2 regions of the Limosilactobacillus agrestimuris genome follow, and region 1 is predicted to be linked to the other one. Evidence: riboswitches for the same ligand, from Rfam matches in the RefSeq annotation. Region 1 holds a riboswitch; the other holds the start of a gene.
The links. Region 1 has a riboswitch for lysine ahead of NFR46_RS01340 (amino acid permease). Riboswitches for the same ligand answer to the same signal wherever they lie in the genome.

Region 1 (3,427 bases):
ATCGGAACCACGATGGATGCTATTTTTCAATCCTTGTTCACAAGTCAACGTTTGGAAAATATTGGTTGGTTCCATGCCTTAATGACCTTAATCTCTTTTTTGGCTAGTCCCAAGCTTGACCTACTATGGGTTCTGATAATTGCAATTGTTTTATGGTTGAAAAATTACCGGATCCCTGCTGTATGGGCAATTTGCACAATCCTTGGTGGGGATGTCTTAGGAACCATCGTTAAACACTTTGTAAAACGGGCTCGTCCAGCACAACACCTCGTTGCTGATGATGGCTATAGTTTTCCAAGTGGTCACACCCTTGGCCTGTTTTTAGTTGCCGGAATCCTCTTCTTGGTGGTAATTCCAATTATCCAACGGGCAGCTGTTCGAACAATTTGTCAGTTATTACTGATTTTCGCGATCTTCTTCTTAGCGGTTTCTCGAGTATACCTTTACGCTCACTGGCCAGTAGATACAATTGCAGCAATGCTATTGGCATACGCTTGGCTTCAGGTAGCTGAATGGTTATATGTTGCTTGGGCACCAAAACTTCGTGAGATAAAGGTATTTAGTAATTCAATTTATTAGGTTAAAGCGCAAAGGTCTTGTTTGATCTTGATTGCGCTTTTTTATTTCCCGGGAAATAGGAGGATGGTAGATGATAGTAAAGACTAGCCGGCTAATTATTAAACGTGTTCGATCCCAAGAGGCGGCTTCATTAACTCCTCTATTGAAGTACCAGTCATTATTTAGGCGGGCTGGCCTAGTTTCGTTTGGCAAGGTTGATTTAAATTCTTTGCGACTACTTTGCCGTTCGGAGTGTGTATTACAAATTAAAACGAGAGATAAACAACAGTTACTTGGACTAATCATTCTTCTTCGTGTTTATGGAAAAAATGGGGAGGTGTTTCCTAAAAAGTACGAGATTGGCTACCTCCTTACTCCTCCGGCTCAACACGGTGGTTACATGACAGAAGTATTAAGCGCTGTTTGCCAGGAGTTAGATAAGTACAGTGTTAAACTAGTCGCTGAAGTCAAGAAAAATAATGAATCTTCAAAGCGGGTACTCAAGCGATGTGGTTTTATCCAAATAGCAACGAAAGCCGGAATGACTGAGTATTGGGAACGTTAGGGTAGGAAGTAAAACTTGCGTTATTAAATGATGAGAGTATAATATTGTCAAAATGAAGAGGTTGCATTCTTTATCAGTACGGACTATTAGGAAAATAAGTTCCGGAGTAGTCTTGAAAGGAAAGAGTGCCGAAATCTTTCTTAGCTTATTCTAAGAAGGGTTGGGACATGGTTGAAAAAGTCATGGACTGTCGCGATAAATCGCGGGGCGCTTCGCTGAACGATTCAATGATAATTTTGGGTCTTCTAATGGGGTTGCCTTATTTAGAAGACCTTTTTTTAATTGCTTAATCGCTCAGATATATGGGGAGGAATTAAAATGTCAGAAGATACGAGTAGTGGTCAGGGACAGATAAAAAGAACCCTTAAGACCCGTCACTTAGCGATGATTGCTTTAGGTGGAACGATTGGTACTGGGCTATTTATTACGAGTGGTTCAGCTATTTCAACCGCAGGACCAGGTGGTGCGCTAGTTGCGTACGGTATCATGGGAATTATGGTTTATTTCTTAATGACCAGTTTAGGTGAAATGTCCACTTATATGCCACTCACTGGTTCATTTTCCGCCTTTTCTTCAAAGTTTGTTGATCCCGCTTTAGGGTTCGCAATGGGGTGGAACTACTGGTTTAATTGGGCAATTACAATCCCAGTTGATGTGACCAGTGCGGGAATCGTGATGAATTTCTGGCTGCCACGTGTTCCAAGTTGGATATTCAGTACGATTGTTTTAGTCCTTGTTTTCTTAATTAACTATTTATCAGTTCGTTCATATGGGGAAACGGAATACTGGTTAGCTTTAATTAAAGTAATAACCGTTGTCGTTTTCCTGATTGTTGGTGTTGCAATTATCTTTGGAATTATGGGTGGCCAACCAGTTGGCTTTAGCAATTTCCATTACAAAAAAGCACCGTTTGTCGGTGGGATTCCAGCAATCATTAGCGTGTTCTTAGTTGCCGGATTCTCTTTCCAGGGAACGGAATTAGTCGGAATTACTGCTGGTGAAGCTGCTACTCCGGAAAAATCTATCTCAAAGGCAATTCATTCAACATTCTGGCGGATCCTCTTGTTCTACATCTTTGCAATTTTTGTTATTGCCTGTGTTCTACCTTATACGGACAAGAACTTATTGAATTCTGATGTTACTAATATTACGATGAGTCCGTTCACCATTATTTTTAAGCGGGCTGGATTAGCAGTTGCAGCTAGTATTATGAATGCGGTTATTTTAACTGCCGTTGTTTCTGCTGCCAATTCTGGATTATATGCCTCTACCCGGATGCTTTATTCACAGGCCCGTGAAGGTTATGCATGGCGGTTCTTTGGTTACGTTAATCGGCGGGGAATTCCGATCTATGCACTGATCGGGACAATGGTGGTTTCAACTTTAGCCTTTGCAACCCAATTTATTGTTCCTCAAGCTTACCTTTACTTGACTGACGCTTCTGGACTTTGTGGTTTCATTGCATGGCTAGGAATTGCTATTTCTCACTATCGTTTCAGAAGAGCATATGTTGCTCAGGGACATTCTGTAAGTGAACTTAAGTACCATGCCACCCTTTACCCATTTGGACCAATTTTTGCGTTCATTCTTTGTACGATCGTTATTTGCGGTCAAAACGTTGAAGCATTTGCCAAACTCGATTGGTCTAATATCTTAATTACCTATATGAGTGTTCCGCTATTCCTTATTTTGTTCTTCTACTACAAGATTCGGTATAAGACTCATATTATTCCACTTAAAAAAGTTGACCTATCTCGGCGAACTAAGGGTGAAAAGTACGAGCCAGAAGATAATTAGTAAAATTTTATTCTATATAAGAGATCCTTGGTACTATCAAAATTGGTACTTCAGGATCTTTTTTGTAATATGAAAAGAACAATAAAAAGAGAACTAAACACCAATTCAGTCTCTTCTTTTTTCCCTTGTTCAATGGTAGAATGGTTAAGTTGCTTTTAACAAACAAAGGGGGATAAAAATTCAATGATTGCACTTGCAGGGACGATAGGTGCCGGAAAGACAAGCTTAACCGGATTACTTGCAGATCATTTAAATAGCCAAGCATTTTATGAATCAGTTGATGACAATAAGATTTTGCCACTTTTCTATAAGGATCCTAAAAAGTATGGCTTTTTATTACAAATTTACTTCTTGAATCGGCGATTAGATGAGATTAAAGAATCATTTGGAAATGATTTAAATGTCCTTGATCGTTCAATCTTTGAAGATGCGTTATTGTTTAAACTGAACGCTGATATGGGACGGGCAACTGAAACTGAATCTGATATTTACTCATCATTACTACAT
Region 2 (3,427 bases), on a different contig from region 1:
TAACGGCATTCCGACAACAACGAGGAATGCAGGAAGAGCAATTTCAAAGCGATCCCAGTTGATGTATTTCAGGTTATTTGCCATTAAGACCCCGACGATGATTAAAGCTGGAGCAGTGACAGTTGTTGGGATAACGGCCAGTAATGGGCTGAAAATCATTGAAATCAAGAATAGGATTCCAACGAAAACAGCGGTTAACCCAGTCCGACCACCCATGGCGATTCCGGCACTTGATTCAACGGAAGTACCAAGTGGGGCAGTCCCGCAGATTGCCCCTTCAACCATGGCAAGAGAGTCAGATAAGAAGGCTTTACCGATCCGGGGAATTTTATCGTTCTTATCAACCATTCCTGCTTGTTGGGTCATACCGATTAATGTCCCCGCGGTATCAAAGAAGGTTACCAAGAGGAATGTCAAAACAACCATGAATAATTGAGGGGTATTAATGTCCTTTAAATGGAAGATGGCATGACCAAACGTTGGGGCCATACTTGGTGCGGTAGAGATAATACCGTGTGGTAAAGGAATCCGGCCAATGCACATCCCAAAGATGGCGGTAATGATCATCCCAATAAAGATGGAACCAGGAACTCGAGCAGCCATTAAGATAATGGTTAAAATTAAGCCGAAAAGAGTCAACCAAACGTCCGGATTACCAAATGAACCGAGTCCAACCAGAGATGATGAATTGTTCACGATCAGCTTACCGTTTTGCAAACCAATGAAAGCAATGAATAATCCAATCCCTGCAGAAATGGCATATTTAATGTCTTTTGGAATGGCGTCAACAACTTTTTCCCGTAATTTAAGAACAGTAATTAAAATGAATAGGAAAGAAGCAACCAGGACACTCGCCAAAGCGGTTTGCCAGTTAATGTGCATCCCAATAACAACGTTGTAGGCGAAGAAAGCGGCACTCCCAAGGGTCGGTGCTAAGGCAATCGGGTAGTTAGCGATTAGTCCCATTAAGAAACAACCAATTGCGGTAGCGACTGCGGTAACTGTGAAGGCAGCGCCCTTATTAATTCCTGCAGCGTGCAAAATATTTGGGTTAACAAATAAAATGTATGACAGACTCACAAATGTCGTTAAGGCAGCGATTAATTCGCCCTTAACAGTGGTGTGAGCTTCACTTAAATGAAAGATCCGGTCTAACACTATCAATTCTCCTCTTCTTAAAGTAAATTTAAAAACTTATTCCTACTAGAATATCACAGAAATTTGTTTGATGATTGACTTTCTTGAAATTTGACTAAATATAAGAAGATATTCACTGGTAAGTGAGAATGAATTAAATCAATATGAGAAAAATTAAGAATTATGTTGACATTCTAATCTAAGACTCCTATTATTATTTATAAATCGAAGAGGCGCAGCCAACACTAGTAGTTAACCTTAGCTTGCCAAGCAATGAGGGTTATTGAACAGGGCGGTTGCCGAAGCGTCTAACTTGGCAAAGTTAGGTAGCTGGGGCGTAGCTGAATAAGTTGCGGACTGTCGTGGGACAATAACAGCCCACGTTGCGCTATCGACAAAACGGATAAAATGCATCCACTGTTTGTCTTTGCGCAGACAGTGGATTTTTTATCACCTTGATTTTCCCCGAATGAGTAATGGAGGAATTGTTATGAACCAACAAATTACTGCTCAACAGTTAAACGATGCTGGTCACCTAATGATTGGTGGCTGTGATTCAATTGAGTTAGCTCATAAATACGGGACACCCTTAGTAGTTTATGATGTCTCACAAATTAGGAACCAGATTCGTAGTTTTCGTAAGGTATTTGAAGAAAATAATGTTGACTATGCCGTTAGTTACGCAAGTAAGGCATTTGCAGCAATTGCAATGTACCAAGTAGCCGCTGCCGAGCAAGCTCACGTTGACGTCGTTTCCGCTGGTGAGCTCTATACGGCAATTAAAGCTGGTTTCCCAATGGAACGAGTTAGTTTTCATGGTAATAATAAGTCTAAAGAAGAGCTTGAGATGGCAATTGACCATCATGTTGGAACAATCATGATTGATAACTTCCACGAAATCGACCTCTTAGCGGCAGTCTTGGAATCAAAGAATGCGACTGTTGATGTAATGCTACGAATAACACCGGGAATTTCAGCTCATACTAATAAGTACATTCAAACCGGGCAAGTGGATGGTAAGTTTGGCTTTGACTTACAGTCTGGTCAAGCAGATGAAGCCTTACAAAAAGTGCTCGCTAACCCACGGATGAAGATGCGCGGTCTTCATGCTCATATTGGTTCACAAATTTTTGAACTAGCCGGGTTTGAAGGAGTCGCAAAAAAACTTGTTGAAGTAGCAACCCATTGGCGTGATCAATTTGGGTATGAAGCAGAAGTAATTAACGTTGGTGGTGGCTTTGGAATCCGTTACGTATCATCTGACCACCCCTTAAAACCAGAAGAATTTGTTGATGCTATTATCAAGGCAATTAAGAATGAAACAAGTGCAAATGGCTTGGTAATGCCTGAAATCTGGATTGAACCGGGACGCTCAATTGTTGGCCCAGCTGGTTATAACCTTTACACGGTTGGTTCACGGAAAGACGTTCCTGGATTGAAGCCATACGTTACGGTTGACGGGGGAATGGGCGATAACATTCGTCCAGCCCTTTACCAGGCCGAATATGAAACGGTACTAGCAAGTAACCCACAAGCTCCAATTAAAGAGCATGTTCGCCTTGCTGGAAAATACTGTGAATCTGGTGATATTTTGGCTCAGGATCAAGGGTTACCAGAAACTAAGCCGGGAGATATCCTTGCAATGCTAGATACTGGTGCTTACGGTTATTCAATGGCTTCAAATTATAACCGAAATCCGCGCCCGGCAGTAGTTTTTGCCGAAAACGAGAAGGCTCAATTAGTAATTAAACGCGAATCATTAGATGATCTAATCCATTTAGATCGGTCATATGAACAATAATTAATATTAAATAGGAAGAAAGAGGTTGAAAAAATGGCTGAATTAGACGCACAAGCGATTATTAACTACATTGGTAATGCTCCCAAGAAGACACCTGTAAAGGTTTATTTAAAGGGAAACCTCAGTGAAATTAACTTTCCGGAAGAAATTCAATCATTTGTTGACGAGCATACCGGCGTAATTTTTGGTGATTGGTCAGTCGTTGAACCATTGTTAAAAGAAAATGCTGACTTGATTGCTGATTACCATATTGAGAATGATTGTCGTAATTCTGCGGTTCCTTTGCTTGACTTAAAAGGAATTAACGCTCGAATTGAACCGGGAGCAATCATTCGTGACAAGGTCCTGATCGGAAATAACGCTGTTGTCATGATGGGAGCAACGATTAATATCGGTGCTGAAATTGGTGACGACACGATGATTGATATGGGAGCAATCCTTGGTGGCCGTGCAATTGTGGGTAAGCATTGTCACATTGGTGCAGGAACC

Region 2: it holds a riboswitch for lysine, as region 1 does, so the genes downstream of both, lysA (diaminopimelate decarboxylase) here and NFR46_RS01340 (amino acid permease) in region 1, are expected to answer to the same signal.

What each region holds. Positions count from the first base shown of each region.
Region 1 covers NZ_CALPCW010000001.1:282,456-285,882, forward strand. The annotation lists gene NFR46_RS01330 (phosphatase PAP2 family protein) at 1-579, shown strand, start outside; gene NFR46_RS01335 (GNAT family N-acetyltransferase) at 650-1,123, shown strand; lysine riboswitch at 1,171-1,344, shown strand; gene NFR46_RS01340 (amino acid permease) at 1,442-2,920, shown strand; gene NFR46_RS01345 (deoxynucleoside kinase) at 3,104-3,427, shown strand, end outside.
Region 2 covers NZ_CALPCW010000008.1:20,167-23,593, reverse strand. The annotation lists gene NFR46_RS06050 (NCS2 family permease) at 1-1,158, opposite strand, end outside; lysine riboswitch at 1,358-1,537, shown strand; gene lysA (diaminopimelate decarboxylase) at 1,628-2,938, shown strand; gene dapD (2,3,4,5-tetrahydropyridine-2,6-dicarboxylate N-acetyltransferase) at 2,972-3,427, shown strand, end outside.